2 regions of the Exiguobacterium sp. s5 genome follow, and region 1 is predicted to be linked to the other one. Evidence: predicted binding sites of a transcription regulator. Region 1 holds the regulator's gene; the other holds the start of a gene.
What was found. Region 1 encodes NrdR, which represses ribonucleotide reductase genes. Its sites were predicted from a motif close to AACACNATATATNGTGTT; they were not measured.

Region 1 (9,371 bases):
TAACGATGTCAGGAAGTTCGGGACGATGGAGTTGAAGACGAATGAAGAGTTGTTTGTGACACCGCCATTGTCACTGCTCGCCCTCGAACCGTTCGATCCTGAAGTGACAGCGGAGACGCTTCACAGCCGTCTGAAGCGGATGAACGTTCGTGCCATCAAGACGGCGCTGCTCGATCAATCGATTTTCGTCGGGCTCGGCAATATTTATGTCGATGAGACGTTATATCGGGCCGGTGTCCATCCGACTCGCCCGGCAGCGACACTCTCGCTTGATGAGGTCCGTCGGGTGCACCAAGAGGCTATAGCCGTATTGACGGAAGCGATTGAACGAGGCGGAAGCACGATTCGGAGCTATACGAATCCGGATGGGGCGAGCGGGACGTATCAAGAGACACTGTACGTATATGGACAGACCGGGGAGCCGTGTAAGCGATGCGGCCGACCGATTGAAAAGATGAAATTAGGCGGACGGGGCACACATTACTGTCCGCACTGCCAACAGTAAGAGGTGGACATGATGTTGAAAATTGGTTTGACAGGTGGAATTGCGACAGGGAAGTCGACCGTATCCAGACTGTTTCGAAAGCAGGGCATCCCGATCATCGACGCCGACAAGATGGCACGGATCGTCATCGAGCCTGGCGGCAAAGCGTTCGCGGGCGTTCGCGAGGCGTTCCCGCAATGTTTCACGGGCGACGAGTTGAACCGGCAGGCGCTCGGACGAGAAATCTTTCATGATGACACAAAACGTCAGTTACTGAATCAGCTCATGCATCCGGCCATCCGAGAAGAGATGCTCGAGGAGATGCGCGGATACGAGGCTGCAGGGGAGACGGTCGTCATATTCGATATCCCGCTCTTGTTCGAGGGAACGATGCGGGACCTCGTCGATTATACGGTCGTCGTCTATTGCCGTGAAGAGATTCAGCTGATGCGTCTCATGGAGCGCAACGGGTTGACGAAAGAAGAAGCACTCGCTCGGATCCATGCGCAAATGCCGATCGAGGAGAAGAAACAACAGGCTGATTTTTTAATCAACAACAACGGTGCGTTAGGCGACTTGTCGGCCCAAGTGGTCCGCCTCGTCGAACAATTTGAAGACATGAAAAAAGAAGGCGACTGACGACGCCTTCTTTTTTTGTTCAGTTGAGTGGGTCTGAGTCAGGCTTCCCTTTTTTCCACGTGTCGAAGATGGCGCGTCCGTCGCTCGGATGGCCGTTCGAATAGTAAATCGGATAGAGTGAGAAGAAGACATAATAGAACGAGAAGTATGCGAACTGATACGTGTAAATTGTCGGCTCAATCTCTCGCGTCAAGATGAAGGCGTTCACAATCAAAATACTCGATAAGTTAAAAATTGAACCGCCCGCGTAGACGAGACTCCGCGTCAGGCGATTGCTGTACTTCAAGTCACTGAATTGGCACCAGGCGTCATAAAAATAAACGCGGTTAAATTGAAGGCGTCCGATTTTAAACAATTTTTTTCCGGTCCCAATCTCCATGTCGAGCGAACCCCCAAATAGTTTCGCGAAGAAGAAATGACCGAATTGATGGATAATCGTCACAATCGGTAAGATGATGAAAAATGAGATGACAAATTTATCTAGGTCTGTCCAATCAAACATATAGTCTTAGCTCCTTTCCAAGCTCTACACCAAATTTCCCTCTTTTTCAAATCTGAAACTGTAAAAAAGTGAAAAAAATGTGACGATTCATAGTGAAAACGCTTCCAATTTTCCGTTATAATGGTGTCGTAACGCAGAAAAAAGGGGGATTCAGAATGGGGACGAAAGTTGCAATCAATGGATTTGGTCGAATCGGCAGAATGGTATTTCGGAAGTTGATGCTCGAAGGGCGTCACGACGTGGTCGCCATCAATGCGAGTTATCCGGCGGAAACGCTCGCGCACTTGATCAAACACGACACGGTCCACGGACCGTTCACACTGACGGTCCGAGCGCATGGGGATGCGCTCGAAGTCGATGGGAAACGCATCATGCTCGTATCCGAGCGAGACCCGGAGCGATTGCCGTGGGCTGAACTCGGTGTCGAGATTGTCATCGAGGCGACGGGGAAATTCAATTCTGATGTCGGGGCGAAAAAACATTTGACGGCCGGTGCGAAAAAAGTCATTTTGACGGCACCAGGAAAAGGCGAGTTGCGGACGATTGTCATGGGGGTAAACGATCGGGATTATTTACCGGAGCACGATCACGTCATTTCGAACGCCTCGTGTACGACGAACTGTCTCGGCCCGGTCGTCAAAGTATTGGATTCGACGTTCGGGATTGAAACGGGGCTCGTGACGACGGTGCATGCGTATACGAACGATCAAAACAATATCGACAATCCGCATAAAGATTTGCGTCGTGCCCGTGCTTGTGGCAGTTCCATTATACCGACTTCGACTGGTGCTGCGAAAGCCATCGGGCTCGTCTTGCCGGAACTTCAGGGCAAATTGAACGGGATGGCGCTACGAGTGCCGACGCCGAACGTCTCGCTCGTCGATCTCGTCGTCGAGTTGCGTCGAGATGTGACGGTCGATGAAGTGAATCAGGCGTTCGAGCGTGCTGCACACGGGGAAATGACGGGCGTTCTCGGCGTCTCGAACGAACCGCTCGTCTCGATCGACTTCAATGGAGATGAGCGTTCGTCAATCATCGATGCCGATTCGACGATGGTGCTCGGGGGCAACCATGTCAAAGTGCTCGCTTGGTACGACAACGAATGGGGCTATTCGTGCCGCGTCGTCGACTTGTTGGACATGGTCGCGAGCTACCTGCAAATCGGACAACAAGAAACCCACGTCTGAAAAAATATATTTATCTAAAAATATTTTTAAAGAATTGAAACAAATGTCTTGTAACGACGTCCTAAACAAGATACACTCTAACTCGTGAACTTCAATTGGTCTGACAAACGCAACTTAAAGGGTTAGGACCTCTTAGGACTAACTTGCCCCCGTGGTTGTGGGCGATTCAGGCACAAAGTGAGTGATCATCAACTACTTTGAGACCATTGATGTAAAGGGGGATCCACTAATATGGATACTATGGGACGTCACATTATTACAGAACTTTGGGAGTGCAATCCCGACAAATTAAACGATATCGACTACATCGAGCGCTTGTTCGTCGATGCAGCACTTCGTTCGGGCGCTGAAGTCCGCGAAGTCGCTTTCCACAAATTTGCGCCGCACGGTGTAAGTGGAGTCGTTATCATTTCAGAATCACACTTAACGATTCACAGTTTCCCAGAGCATGGCTACGCATCAGTCGATGTGTTCACATGTGGGGATCGAATCGATCCAGCTACAGCCTCGCAATACATTGCAGAAGGCTTGGAAGCAAAAGTTCGTGAAGATGTGAAACTTGACCGTGGGATGGGACCGATTCGTGTTCCTGAAGCGCAAGTGGCAATCAGCAAATAATCAGATTGACCTTATGAGGCTGGCCGATTTTCGGTCAGCCCTTTTAATTGTTTTGTTAACCGCTTAATTTTGATATGCTTAACCTATATAAATAAGGTGTCGAGGTGGATAATGGGATTATTTGATAAGTTTCAAACACATGTCCAAACGGACGATTCGCATAAAAATGAGGCGTTACGGACGCGTTACGTGGCGGCATCGCCAAGCGCCGTGCTCACATGGCTCCGCGAACGGATTCAAGCAGAAGGTCAAACGGTTCGCCGGGTTGATGCAGACCGGGGCGAAGTGGCGTTTCATGGAGACGGATGGGACGCATTGGCGACCATCGTCCAAGTGGACGGCGGACGCACGGCCGTCGATTTTACATTGAACCGTGACCAGATGCTCGGACCGGACCTCGGTCAAATCGTCACCACATATTATGAGGCGCTATCCGTAAAGTTCCCGCTCCGCGCCATCGGGAATCAATCTGTCGAACGATAAGGAGGGCTGAGCATGCGTTGTCCTAAATGCGATCATAATGGAACGAGAGTGCTCGACTCCCGGCCAGTACAAGATTTCTATTCGATTCGTCGCCGTCGCGAATGCGAGGAGTGCGGCTATCGCTTCACCACGTTTGAAACGGTCGAACAGACACCGCTCATCATCGTCAAAAAAGACGGGAATCGGGAAGAGTTCAGCCGTGAGAAAGTGCTTCGCGGGATTATTCGGGCGTGCGAGAAACGTCCGGTCACGCTGGAGCAACTTGAAGGTGTGGTCACGAAAGTCGAACAACAGTTACGCGCCCTCGGCCAGTCCGAGATTCCGAGTGAACAGGTTGGGGAGCTCGTCATGAACGAGCTCGCGCGGGTCGACGAAGTAGCATACGTCCGCTTCGCGTCCGTCTATCGCCAGTTCAAAGATATCTCTGTGTTCTTTAAAGAACTAGAAGATTTAATGAAGCAAGAAAAATCGACCAACTAAACGGGCGGCCTGCTGGTCGCCTTTTTTCAAGGGAGACCTACCATGGAAAAAGAACGAATCCTGTACGGAACTGACGAACTGTTGATCATGAGCACCGGACTCATCGATCGCGAGTCGTATCAGTCGCTGTACCATTTATATCAGCCGGTCATCGGAGTGAAGGCGCTCGCGATGTATCAGACGCTTTGGAGCGAGCTGAAGCCCGGGAAGATGAAATCGAACTATATGTCACACAGCGCGCTTTGTGAGATGCTCGATTACTCGATCAACGAGCTGACGGACTGTCTGTTCCGGCTCGAAGCGATTGGTCTCGTCCGGACGTATAAGACGAAAGACGAGCGCTTGACCCAGTACGTGTATCAACTGCGGGTCCCGCTCGCACCCCATACGTTCTTGAATGACGGGCTGTTGTCGAGTTTCCTCTTCTATAAAGTCGGGGAAGTCCGCTTCAAACAGTTACAAGGTCGATTCACGATTGATCCGTTGCCGGCCGGAATCATTGAAGTGACAAAAGACTTTAATGAAGTGTTCGACGTCAAAGGGGTCAATCATATGGCGTTCACACAAAAGAACTACGAGAAACCTGACCGCGCCAAAATCGAGATCAACTATACGTTCGATATGGAAATCGTCAAAAAGTTGACGAACTTCCCCGTCGGCTTCTTCACGAAGAAGCTCGATGAGACGATCACGAAGCTTGCCTACGTCTCCCAAATCGATGAAGAGACGATGGCCGAGATGTTGAAGGAGTACTTCGTCCACGAGGCGTATCTACCGCTCAGCGAGCAAGAGAAACGCGACGGCTGCCGTCAGATGGTGTTGCAGTTGAAGAAAAAACAGACGCGCCATCGGAAAGTGAAGTCGGACGAGACGGAGAAGGCAGAAATCGGTGATTTGCATGACGTGACTGTCATGGAAGAAGCGCATCCGCATCAGTACGTGTCGACGTTACGGAAGACGCCACAGTTGTCGAAGAGCGACGAGCAACTCATCATCGACCTCGTCGATACGCTCGGACTCGCGCCAAGTGTTATCAACGCATTGTTCTATTACTGTATCGAAGTGAAGAAGCAGACCCGGCTCAGTGAGAACTACGTCATGCGGATCGCGACGAGTTGGAAGACGGCAGGCTATTTGAACGCCAAAGACGCGTTGGAACAAGAAGCGACGCAAGACGCGCTCATCGAGAAGAAACAGCAAAAGCGGGAGAACGTGCAACAGCGGACGACCGTCGGCTCGAGACGCAAAGACAAGACCGAGATGCCAAAATGGCTCGAGGACGAGGCGAAAGAGCAACGGACGTACGATCAAAAACGAAAACAAGAGCTCGAGGCATCGGTTCCAGACGACGCGGAACTCGTCAAGTTGTTAAATGAATTGAAAGAGAAAGGATGAGGGACATGGAACGCATCAATCAAACGCTCGCCCAAATGATGAACCGGAAAGAAGTGCGGGAAGCGTACGAATCGATTCGCCGGCGCACCCTCGAACATCCAGAAGTCGTCGCCTTTTTAAAGGCGCATCCGGAGTTAGACGAGACGGCGGTCGAGGTCGGCTTTACGAAGCTCAGTGAATATGCAGAACAGATGGACGGCAAGAAGCTCGTCGAGGAGCAAGCCGTCATCCCGGGCCATCAGCCGGTGCTCTATGTCGACCTCGGTCAAATCGCGATTCGTTATGAAGAGACGGTCAAGCATCGTCAAGCACGGCGCCAAAAAGAGATGGACCGGAAGTTTAAAAGCTTATTCTTGCCGGAAGAAGTGCGAGAGGCGAGCTTTGAATCGTTCGACTGGTCGGATGACGCCCGTAAAATCGCACTCCGTGAATCGATGCGGTTCGTCTCGGGCATGAAGACCCGCCAAAAAGTGAACGGCCTGTACTTACACGGCAGCTTCGGGGTCGGGAAGACGTATTTGCTTGCGGCGATCGCCAACGAACTGAAAGTGGCGGACATCGAGACGATTCTCGTCCACGCCCCGGGATTCGTCTCGGAAGCGAAACGGAAGATCCGGACCGATTCGTTCGACTCATTTTTGACGTCGTTCCAACACGTACCGGTGTTACTGATCGATGACATCGGTGCCGAGGCGATCAGTCCGTGGGTACGCGACGAGCTGTTCGGGATCATCTTGCAATATCGCATGATGCATCGCTTACCGACGCTTTACAGTTCGAACTTCAGCGGTGAAGAGCTCGAGACGCACTTCTCGATCGACGGTTCGCCGCAGAACAAAATGAAAGCCCAGCGGCTCATGCAGCGCATCTCGACGACGACGACACAAATCGAATTAAAAGGTGAGAACCGACGTCGGTAAAGGGATTGTATTTCTTGAACGAGTTGACTATACTAATAATCATATAACCGATGCATCGAAGAGGACATGAGACGTCGTCACGGGTTTCAAAGCGAGGGAAGACTGGTGAGAGCTTCCTAAACACGCCGATCGCCTTACTCCCTCAGAGCACCGTACGGGCCAATCGTGCGGCGATTCACACTCGTTATCGTGTGTTCGAGCCAAGCGTTACGCTTGGGAACGAGGGTGGTACCACGAGAATCAAAGCTCGTCCCTTTCACAGGGATGGGCTTTTTTTATTTATTTTTAAATGTAGAGAGGGGAAGTTGACACATGATTCAATTGACATTTCCAGATGGGGCCGTCAAAGAGTTTGAGGCAGGCATCACAGCAGAAGAAGTAGCAGGTTCGATTAGTCCAGGACTCCGAAAAAAAGCAATCGCCGCCAAAATCGATGGTGAGATGATCGATTATCGTCGTCCGATTGAACAGGACGGTAAAATCGAGCTCGTCATGCCGGATTCAGAAGAGGGCATCGACTTGATGCGCCACTCGTCAGCCCACTTGATGGCCCAAGCCATCAAACGGTTATATGGGGAAGAAGGTAGCATCTACCTCGGGATCGGACCGACGATCGAGAACGGTTTCTATTATGATATCGAGATGGATCGCCGCATCAACGAAGAAGATCTCCCGGAAATCGAGAAAATGATGAAGCGGATCGTCGACGAGAACTTGGACATCACACGTGAAGTCGTGTCGCGCGACGAGGCGCTCGAACGCTACAAGGCGCTCGGAGACCCGCTCAAAATCGAATTGATTGAAGATATCCCGTCGAGCGAGACGCTCACGATTTACCATCAAGGCGAATTTTTCGACTTATGCCGTGGGCCGCACGTCCCGTCGACATCGAAGTTGAAAGTGTTCAAGTTGATGAGCGTGGCCGGTGCATACTGGCGCGGCGACTCGGACAATAAGATGCTCCAACGCATTTACGGAACGGCGTTCGCGACGAAAGAACAACTCGCGGAACACTTGCGTCTATTGGAAGAAGCGAAAGAGCGCGACCATCGCAAGCTCGGGAAAGAGCTCGATCTCTTCTTCGTGTCGCAAGAAGTCGGTCAAGGCTTACCGATGTGGCTTCCGAAAGGTGCCTCGATCCGTCGGACGGTCGAACGCTATATCGTCGACAAAGAACTCGAGCTCGGTTACCAGCACGTCTACACACCGGTCCTCGGTTCGGTCGACTTGTATAAGACGTCTGGTCACTGGGATCACTATCAAGACGATATGTTCCCGAAAATGGAGATGGACAACGAGGAACTCGTCCTTCGTCCGATGAACTGTCCGCACCACATGACGATTTATAAACATGAGCCGCGCTCATATCGCGAACTCCCGCTTCGCATCGCCGAGCTCGGCGGTATGCACCGTTACGAGATGTCAGGTGCGCTCACAGGCCTCCAACGCGTCCGTTACATGGTGTTGAACGACGGGCACACGTTCGTCACGCCGGAACAGATGAAGCAAGAATTCAAAGATATCGTCCACTTGATTCAAGAAGTGTACGCTGACTTCGGCATCAAAGACTATCGTTTCCGCTTGTCGTACCGTGACCCGGCCGACAAAGAGAAATACTTCGACAACGACGCAATTTGGGAAACAGCCCAACGCCAGTTGAAAGAGACGATGGATGAGCTCGGTCTCCCGTATTTCGAAGCGGAAGGTGAAGCGGCATTTTACGGACCGAAACTCGACGTCCAAGTCCGGACGGCGCTCGGCAAAGAAGAGACGTTGTCGACGGTCCAACTCGACTTCTTGCTCCCAGAGCGGTTCGATTTGACGTATACCGGTCCTGACGGCAAAGATCATCGCCCGATCGTCCTTCACCGTGGGGTCGTCTCGACGATGGAACGTTTCGTCGCCTACTTGATTGAAGAATATAAAGGCGCATTCCCGACATGGCTCGCCCCGGTCCAAGTCAAATTGATCCCGGTCTCACACGTCCACGACGAATATGTCGCGGAAGTGAAAGCAGAGCTCGTTAAGCGCGGTGTCCGCGTCGAAACGGACCTTCGTGACGAGAAACTCGGCTACAAGATTCGGGAAGCACAGATGAAGAAAATTCCGATGACGCTCGTCCTCGGAGATAAAGAACGTGATGAGCGTGCAGTCAACATCCGTCGCTACGGACAACAAGAACAAGTATCGGCCACGCTCGATGAATTCTTGTCGTCACTTACAGCAGAGATCGCCAACCGTTCACGTTAATATGTCGACCATCCTTCATTGGAAGGGTGGTCGTTTTTTCGGTCTTGAGACGGATGCGGAAGACTTCACCAAACACGTATGGTAGAAGAAAGGAGTGATTCATCTTGAATTATATGAAACCATTAGTGGCGTTGACGATCGGTTCGATCGTCGCGACAAGCATGATTCCAAAAGTAAACGCAGAAGCCATCGTCGATGACACGATCGTCACACTCGGAGAGTCGTTATCGGCGAGCCAACGGGACTGGGTGCTCGAACGGGTCGAGGCACCGGCGGGGATTGAGCCGATCATCACGACCGCAGCCGATGAAGATAAATACTTAGGGGACGCCGTCCCTCAGGCGCAGCGCGGCGGGGGGATGTATTCATCAGCCCGCATTAAACTGACCGACGGGACCGGGCTCGATATCAAA
Region 2 (9,371 bases), on a different contig from region 1:
TCAGCCCGGTCCGGTGAACGGAAAGGGTCGCTTCTCGCCTTGCTTGATGAGACGACGACGGCGATGGGGGGACGGTTGCTGAAACGTTGGCTCGAACAGCCGCTCTATACCGAGCAGGCGATTCGGGACCGACAAGATGCGGTCGAGAACTTGGTCGATGACTTCATGCTTCGTGACCAGTTGCGTGAACAGTTACGTCACGTCTACGATATCGAACGGCTCGTCGCCAAAGTCGGTTACGGGACGGCCAACGCCCGTGACCTCGTCCAACTCCGGAACACACTCGAGCGCATCCCGGCGGTGCGGGCCTTGCTCGAAGGCGTCACGGCCTCACGGCTTCGTCAAATCGATGATACGCTCGACACATTCGACGACTTGGCCAACATGCTCCAGGCAGCGCTTGTCGAGGCGCCACCGATCTCGATTAAAGAAGGTGGGATGATTCGTGCCGGCTATTCGGCCGAACTCGACGAACTGCTCGAGGCGAAAGCGAACGGAAAGACATGGATTGCCAATCTCGAGCAACAAGAGCGGCTCGCGACCGGCATCAAGTCGCTGAAAATCGGCTATAATCGTGTCTTCGGCTATTACTTAGAAGTGACGAAAGCGAACGCCCGCCTGCTCGAAGAGGGACGTTACGAACGGAAACAGACGCTGACGAACGCCGAGCGTTACGTCACACCCGAGTTAAAAGAGAAAGAAGCGCTCATTCTCGGGGCTGAAGAGAAGAGTTGTACGCTCGAGTATGATTTATTCGTCGCCTTGCGTGACCAAGTCAAGCAAGAGACGAAACCGCTCCAACAACTGGCGCGCTCGCTCAGTGAGCTTGACGTCTTGCTCGCGCTCGCCATCGTCGCCGAAAAACGTGACTATGTCCGGCCGACGACGTCGACGAACGTCCAAATCGATCGTGGCCGCCATCCGGTCATCGAGACGGTGCTACCACGCGGTGAATACGTCGCCAACGATTTGACGCTCGACGACACGCGGCGCATGCTCTTAATCACCGGACCGAACATGTCCGGTAAATCGACGTATATGCGTCAATTCGCCTTGATCGCCATCTTGCATCAAATCGGGTCGTTCGTGCCGGCTGAAGCGGCTGAGATTCCATTGTTTGATCGAATCTTTACCCGCATCGGTGCGGCCGATGACTTGGTGAGCGGCCAGTCGACGTTCATGGTCGAGATGACGGAGACACGCCAAGCGGTGACAGAGGCGACCGAACACAGCCTCATCTTGCTCGATGAGATCGGTCGGGGGACGTCGACGTATGACGGCATGGCGCTCGCCCAGGCTATCGTCGAATACATCGCTTCGACAATTGGAGCGAAGACGTTGTTCTCGACCCACTATCACGAGCTGACCGTGCTCGAAGACACGATCCCTGCTCTTGAGAACGTGCACGTCCGCGCCATCGAGCGAGACGGGCGTGTCGTGTTTCTACATGAAGTACATCCGGGGCGGGCCGATAAGTCGTACGGGATTCATGTCGCCGAGCTCGCTGAATTGCCCCGTGATTTGATTGAACGGGCGCGGACCATCTTGTCTCAACTTGAGACGGACTCGAAACCGGAACGGGCAGCTGTTGAAAATCCGGGAACGGCAGAACCCGTGGCCCAACTATCGCTCTTTGAGGCGGAAGACGAGATTAAACGACAATTGCTCGAACTCGATTTGTTGGCGATGAACCCGATCGAGGCGATGCAAGCGCTCTATGCGCTCCAACAATCCGCGAAGAAGGGGTGAGTCGATGGGAATCATTCAAGAGTTACCGGAACAACTGGCCAACCGAATCGCGGCTGGCGAAGTCGTCGAGCGACCGGCCTCGGTCGTGAAAGAGCTCGTCGAGAACGCGATTGACGCCGGCGCCACCAAAATCGAAGTCGATTTGGAGGAAGCGGGCATCCGTCTCATTAAAGTCCGCGATAACGGGCACGGGTTTTATGAAGAGGACGCCCCGCGCGCCTTTTTACGTCATGCGACGAGTAAGATTCGGGACGAGCACGACTTGTTCCGGATTCGCACGCTCGGCTTTCGTGGGGAGGCGCTCGCCTCGATTGCTTCGGTTAGCCATGTGACGCTGAAGTCACGCCGGGCCGAGGAAGACGGGTTCGAGATGACGCTTCAAGGCGGCGTTGTCACGGCGCAAACACCGGCCGCGGCGAACGTCGGGACGGAGATAGCCGTCAGTCAATTGTTCTATAATACACCAGCCCGATTGAAGTATTTGAAAACGTCCGCGACGGAACTGGCGAGCATCACCGACACGTTGAACCGGATTGCCTTGTCCCACCCGGAAGTGCGCCTCACGGCGTTCCATGAAGACAAGGAACTACTTAGGACGAGCGGGAACGGAGACATCAAACAAGTCATGCTCGCCATCTATGGCCGACAAGTCGCGGCCCAAATTGTCACGGCGTCGAGTAAGACGAACGACTATAGTTTGAGCGCCCATCTCGTCCGTCCGGAAGTGACGCGTTCGAACAAGCAGTACGTGACACTCATTTTGAACGGGCGAAGCATTAAAAACTTCGCTTTGACCCAAAGTGTGCTCGAAGGCTACCACACGCTGCTACCGATTGGTCGTTATCCGATCGCTGTCCTCGAAGTGAACATGGACCCGATGCTGATCGATGTCAACGTCCATCCGACGAAACGAGAAGTTCGGCTTTCAAAAGAGAAAGAGCTCTGTCAATTGATTCGCGAGACGGTCCAACTGACACTCCGGGAACAGCGTTTAATCCCGTCGGTCAAACCGAAAGAGCGACCGGTCAATCGGACCGAACAAGAGCGACTTGATTTCACGGTTGAACGGGCGCCGGTCACGGATGAAGCGCCGACGTGGAACTATCCAATTCCACGTGAGCCTGTCACGTCACCGAGTCGATGGTCGCCGACCCCGCTCGTCAATGAAGCGCCTGAGCCGATAGAGTCGACGGTCGAATCGGAAACAATCGAGACGAAAGGAGAGCGGTTGCCGCCGCTCGACGTCATCGGTCAATTGCATGCGAGTTATATCGTCTGTGGTGCCGAGGACGGGATGTACGTCATTGACCAACACGCGGCCCAGGAACGAATCAAATATGAGTTGTTTTACGAGCAGCTCGGGAATCCTGACAAGGAATACCAGTTGTTGCTGCTTCCGCTCACGCTCGAGTTCACGCAAGAAGAGGCGCTCGCGATTGAAGAAGTCACTCCGCTTTTAAAAGAAGCAGGTCTAGAATTGGAGCCGTTCGGCGGCAACACGTTCCTCGTTAGAGAGATTCCGACGTGGTACCCGCAACACGATTTAGAAGGAACGGTCCGTGATTTGATAGAGATGGCGATCCGGGATCGCTCCATTGACATCGCTAAATATCGGGAAGATGCGTCGATTTTGATGGCATGCAAACGGTCGATTAAAGCGAACCATCCGTTGAACCACGAGATGATGCGGCAATTGCTTCACGATTTGAATCAGACGACGTCTCCGTACACGTGTCCGCACGGACGTCCGATTTTAGTGAAGTGGAGCACGTACGAGCTCGAGAAGCTATTTAAACGCGTTATGTGACACGCCTGTAATCTTTTCTTAACCTCCTGTTACGTTTATGGATAGGTGGCTATGGGAACAATATACACATGTCACTCAACGCATCGAGGTTGAGAGGTGGCTTTTTCACTGCCTCACCCTCAAGATGTAGACATGATCGATAAACCAGTAGGGGGAAAAGATTATGGCAGACACGCTTAAAGTAACGAAACGAGAATTACGACCACGTTCGGTCCGCGCTAACTTGCGTAAAGAAGGAAAAGTGTTAGGTGTCGTTTACGGCTACAAAGTTGAAAGCACACCGGTCGCATTCGAAGAGATGGCACTTCGTAAGATTCTTCGTGAACACGGCGACAACGCTTTGATCGAACTCAATATCGATGGTAAGAAAGTGAACACACTCGTTCACGGGACAGAAGTCGACCCATTTACGAACGAATACAAGCACGTCGAATTTATGGCAGTGAAGATGGACGAAGCGACAGAAGTCGAAGCGGACGTCACACTTGTCGGCGACGCGAAAGGCGTCAAAGAAGGCGGCTACCTGGCACAGACGCTCTATAAAGTAACGGTCTCGGCAACACCAGCCAACATTCCGGAGCGTATCGAGCTTGATGTTTCTGAACTCGGCATCGGTGACTCGCTCACTGTCGCTGATATTCCAGAGAACAAAGATTACGAAATCGTATCTGAGGGTGATCTTCAAATCGCATCGGTGAATGAACCGGTGGCGGTCGAAGACCTTGAAGCTGATACAGCGACAGAAGGCGAAGTTGAAGCGACTGAAGAGGCGTCAGAAACTTCAACGGAAGAGTCGGAAGAGGCTTCTGAAAACAAAGAATAATCATTTCGAACGGCCCTTTGCGAAGGGTCGTTTTTTTCTAGTCACAAATCCGACAAATGTAAACGATTACGATGTGAAAAATGTGTCAACATGTGGAAGGGGCGATTGCAATTTATTCGTTTCGGGCTTATATTGTTAATGATTTCACATGTTCGTTCTTATTATAATGGTTTCATTCAAACAGAAAGAAGGGTTTGTGACATGGCATCAATGGAAATCCATGCACTCGAATCGTTGCGGAAGAAAGCACAGGCATCTTCGCAAATGATTCATTATCGGCCAATGGAGTACTTTTTACGAGCAATGCTCGCGGGGATCTTTATCGGATTCGCTTCAATTTTCACACTGAAAGTCGTCAACGGAATGTATTTGATCGATTCTCCGTTCACAACGCTCATCGGAGGATTCTCATTCGGGATCGCCCTCGTCATGATCATCTATGGCGGAGCCGAACTGTTCACCGGGAATACAATGTACTTCACAACCTCGACGATGCGGGGGTACACGACGCTCAGCGACACGATGCTCGTCTGGTTGCTCTGCTTTGTCGGGAATGCGCTCGGTGGCGTTTTGTTCGCCTTGCTGCTCGCTCCTACCGGTGTCATCCAAGAACTTGGAATGGACAACTGGCTGTTCTCGGTCGTCGAAAGCAAGATGCACCACACGACGGTCGAAATTTTCTTCCGCGCGATCTTCTGCAACTGGATGGTCTGTCTTGCCATCTTCTTGCCGAAGCAAATGAAAAACGAGTTCGCCCAAATCTTCTCGATGATCTTCCTCGTCGCCGTTTTCTTCGCCTCAGGATTTGATCACGTCATCGCCAACTTCGTCTTGTTCGCCCTCACGCTCGTCGTCCCGCATCCTGAGGCGATCAGCTTTGCCGGCGCGATCCACAACTTGATCCCAGCCACGTTCGGGAATATCATCGGTGGCGCGTTGTTCATGGGTGCGATCTATACGTGGTTAAACGCGAAAGGCTTGCGTGAAGCCCAAGAATCGGAAGCAACGGAAGAAGTCGAATTGAAAATTGTGAAACCTGCCAAAGAAGTATAAGGTAGCTCACGACAACGAGCAGTCGAGTCCACGTCAGTGGCTCGACTGTTTTTGCGTTTTTATCACAAGCATTGATCACAATTTCGACTTCACATCTCAATAGCAAAACATGACATAATCTATATATGGAACTTAAGTGAGTAATTAACTCGCTTGCAATCAATATATAGTGAGGTGATGCGGAGTGAATATGCTCCAGCTTTATGAAGATGTCTGTGTTCTCCCAGATCAGGACCTCGTACAAGAGAACGCCAACGTCGACGGGAAATCACCACTTGGAAAATTGGCACGATTATCCTCAGAAGTATCAAAACAATTGTCGACGACATATCTATTATCAGAACGGTCACGTCAAGCCGTCGAGGATAATTTTTTGTATATCCATGACGCCGACTACTACGTGACAGGATCGACGACGTGTTGTCAAATCCCACTCGGTGAGCTACTCACGAACGGATTTCATACCGGGCACGGGACGATTCGACCGCCCCAGGATATCCGCTCGGCGATGGCGCTCGCTTCGATTATTCTTCAAGCGAACCAAAACATGCAGCATGGCGGTCAAGCTTTCCCGATGTTTGATGTCGACCTCGCACCGTATGTCGAAAAGACGTATGAACGTCAGCTCGAGCGGCTCAAAAAGCTACCAGTCGAATGGACGACCGAGCAACTCTTTGAAACTGCCGAGTCTGAAACAATCGCGGCGACGTATCAAGCGTGTGAGGCGTTTATCCACAACGCCAACTCGATGCACTCACGTGGTGGCGGACAAGTACCGTTCGTTTCCATCAATTACGGCACCGACACGAGCCGGTGGGGACGCGTATTCATTCGAGAGTTGCTGCGTGCGACCGAGCGAGGGCTCGGTAACGGGGAGACGCCGATTTTCCCGATTCAAATCTTTAAAGTGAAAGAAGGGGTCAACTTCCATGAGGACGATCCGAACGTCGACTTGTTCCGTCTCGCCTGTCGTGTGACGGGCAAGCGGTTATTCCCGAACTTCTCGTTCGTCGATGCTCCGTTCAACCTTCAATACTACGACGGGACGCACGGCTCGGAAGTCGCCTACATGGGTTGTCGGACACGGGTGATGGGGAATCGGCATGGTGCCGAGACGTCGATTGGACGAGGCAACTTATCATTTTCGACGTTGAACTTGGTCAAAATGGCACTCGTCTCCTCGGATATCCATACTTTTTATAAGACGCTCGACGCTTACGTCGACGTCGCCATCGATCAATTGCTCGAACGATTCGACTATCAAGCGAAGCGGCACGCCGACGAATTTCGGTTTCTCTATGCCCAACACGTCTGGCGGGGGGGAGAGAGACTCGGTCCAGAAGACGATCTTCGCGAGGTACTGAAGCAAGGGACGCTCTCGGTTGGATTTATCGGTCTCGCCGAAGCGCTTCGTGTGCTCACAGGTGGCACGCATGCCGAGTCACGAGAGGCGGAACGGCTTGGGCTCGATATCGTCACTCATTTACGTGATCGAATGAAGCAGGCATCGGAACGATACGATTTGAACTTTTCTCTCTTGGCGACCCCGGCCGAAGGATTGTCGGGTAAATTTGTGACGAGAGATCAGCAATCGTTTGGGATGATCGAAGGTGTGACCGACCGCGCCTTTTATACGAACTCGTTTCATGTGCCCGTGTATCAATCGGTCTCGATTCGCGATAAAGTCCGTCTCGAAGCGCCTTACCACGCGCTCTGTGATGCGGGTCATATCACGTATGTCGAAGTCGACGGATCGCTCGCCCATAATGCGGAAGCGGTCGAAGCGATCGTCCGGCTCATGCGGACCGAGAACGTTGGCTACGGGTCGATCAACCATCCGGTCGACCGTTGTGGCAACTGCGGCCTTGAAGGGATTATCGACGAAGCGTGCCCGACATGTGGCGAACATGAACGAATTGAACGGATCCGTCGCATTACCGGCTACTTGGTCGGGACGATGGACCGGTGGAATTCGGCAAAACGAGAAGAAGAACGAGCGAGGGTGAAGCATCATGCGCGTCCTATCCGTACTTGAAGAATCGGTCGTCGACGGTCCAGGCATTCGCACGGTCATCTTTACGGCGGGCTGCCCGCACCGTTGCCCTGGGTGTCATAATCCAGAATCTTGGAATCCACGTGGAGGAGAAGACGTCTCGGTCGCGGACTTACTCGCTCAAATCGAACAATCAGGCTGGGACGGGGTGACGATTTCAGGCGGGGAACCATTTCTGCAACCGGAAGAATTGGCCCGGCTCGTCGACGGATGTAAGGTCCTTCAGAAAAACGTTTGGGTGTATACGGGCTATACGCTCGAACAGTTGCAAGCCATGCACGACGAATTCGTCACAAGCGTGCTCGACCGTGCCGATGTGCTCGTCGATGGGCGTTTCGAACAGCCGCTCATGGACCGGTCGCTCCGGTTTCGGGGATCGAGCAACCAGCGGATTATTTTCTTAAACAAAGCGTAATCGGGGCCGTCGTGTCCCGATTTTTTGTATACTAGCAAAAAAGGGGGAATTTTGATGAAATGGTGTAGTTTTCAAGTTGAAGGAGAGCAAAGGGTCGGTGTCGTGGCAGGAGAGTTCGTCTATGACGTCAGTGACCAATTACATACGACTTCGTTGTTAGAAGTCATCGCGCGTGAGTTTGAACCGGATGTCGATCTAGATGTCGCGCTAAGGCTGGCGCTTCAAGACGTCACGTTCGTCGCACCGTATCGTCCGCTCAAAAATGTCATCTGTATCGGGAAAAATTACGAAGAGCATGTGAAAGAGATGGATACGGCGGGGGCCGGTAAGCTCGTCATCTTCACGAAAGCGCCGACCTCGGTCGTCGGCCCAGAGGCTGTCGTCGAACGTCACCCCGAATTGACCGACCAGCTCGACTATGAAGGCGAACTCGCCGTCATCATCGGGAAATCAGGGCGGGATATTGACGACGTCGATGCCCATATTTTTGGTTACACGATTCTGAACGACATCACGGCCAGGGATGTGCAAAAACAACACGTCCAGTTTTTCCGCGGCAAATCGTTCGATACGTTCTGTCCGATGGGGCCGTATATCGTCACACCGGATGAGCTCTCGTTCCCACTGACGATTCAAACGGTTGTCAATGGCGAGACACGTCAAGATGGGTCGACGGCGGATATGATTCGCCCGATCGAAGAGTTAATTCGGACTTTGTCAAAGGGCATGACACTTGAAGCAGGAGACATCATCGCGACCGGCACACCGGCCGGGGTCGGCCACGGCATGAAGCCGCCCGTCTATCTCCAATCAGGAGACACGGTCGAAGTGAGCATCACGGGACTCGGGACGCTCCGTAACGTCATCGTCTGACCCAATTGACGCAAATTGTGAAGAATCTTGTAATCGATGCTTCATTTCCGCAAAACGATGACTATGCCTCTTATACTAAGGGTAGAACAAAGAGGAAACATCATATAGGAGATGATTACACATGGAACGCAATGATCGTCCAACAGAATCAAATGAACAAAATCACCGCGAGGATTGGCTCGATACCGAGCTCGGCTCGTCAGAACAACGACAAGAACCGTCGCGCGCAGAGCAACCGGCCCGACCATCGTTCGTCGGCCGGATGTTCCCTGGGTTTGTCGGTGGCGTGATTGGTGCCGTCTTGACTGGCGCCATCGCTTTTCCGTTCATCGATCAAGTGCCGACAAATGTGTCTGATACGAACGTGACGTCGGAAGGGTCGCCGGTCCAGACGACGTCTACGACAACGGACAGCTCGGTCACCGATGCGGTCGCGACCGCACAGCCTGCTGTCGTGACGGTGAACAATTTCGCGTCAAACGGTTTTTCAAGTGAGGCTGTCGAAGCCGGGGTCGGCTCGGGTGTCATCTATAAAAAAGACGGCGACTCGGCTTACATCGTCACGAACCATCACGTCGTCAACGGTGCTGACCGTTTG

Region 2: a site for NrdR is predicted at 5,589-5,606, ahead of KNP60_RS13955 (anaerobic ribonucleoside triphosphate reductase). Genes of this name have one in related genera too.

Annotation. Positions count from the first base shown of each region.
Region 1 covers NZ_JACSLK010000003.1:218,191-227,561, reverse strand. The annotation lists gene mutM (DNA-formamidopyrimidine glycosylase) at 1-505, shown strand, start outside; gene coaE (dephospho-CoA kinase) at 518-1,123, shown strand; gene KNP60_RS08485 (site-2 protease family protein) at 1,143-1,625, opposite strand; gene KNP60_RS08480 (glyceraldehyde-3-phosphate dehydrogenase) at 1,781-2,812, shown strand; gene speD (adenosylmethionine decarboxylase) at 3,044-3,430, shown strand; gene KNP60_RS08470 (hypothetical protein) at 3,542-3,913, shown strand; gene nrdR (transcriptional regulator NrdR) at 3,926-4,393, shown strand; gene KNP60_RS08460 (DnaD domain protein) at 4,436-5,788, shown strand; gene dnaI (primosomal protein DnaI) at 5,794-6,708, shown strand; gene thrS (threonine--tRNA ligase) at 7,021-8,958, shown strand; gene KNP60_RS08445 (DUF1002 domain-containing protein) at 9,072-9,371, shown strand, end outside.
Region 2 covers NZ_JACSLK010000007.1:141,995-151,365, reverse strand. The annotation lists gene mutS (DNA mismatch repair protein MutS) at 1-1,749, shown strand, start outside; gene mutL (DNA mismatch repair endonuclease MutL) at 1,754-3,556, shown strand; gene KNP60_RS13965 (50S ribosomal protein L25/general stress protein Ctc) at 3,720-4,379, shown strand; gene KNP60_RS13960 (formate/nitrite transporter family protein) at 4,581-5,432, shown strand; gene KNP60_RS13955 (anaerobic ribonucleoside triphosphate reductase) at 5,623-7,467, shown strand; gene nrdG (anaerobic ribonucleoside-triphosphate reductase activating protein) at 7,445-7,900, shown strand; gene KNP60_RS13945 (fumarylacetoacetate hydrolase family protein) at 7,955-8,773, shown strand; gene KNP60_RS13940 (S1C family serine protease) at 8,895-9,371, shown strand, end outside.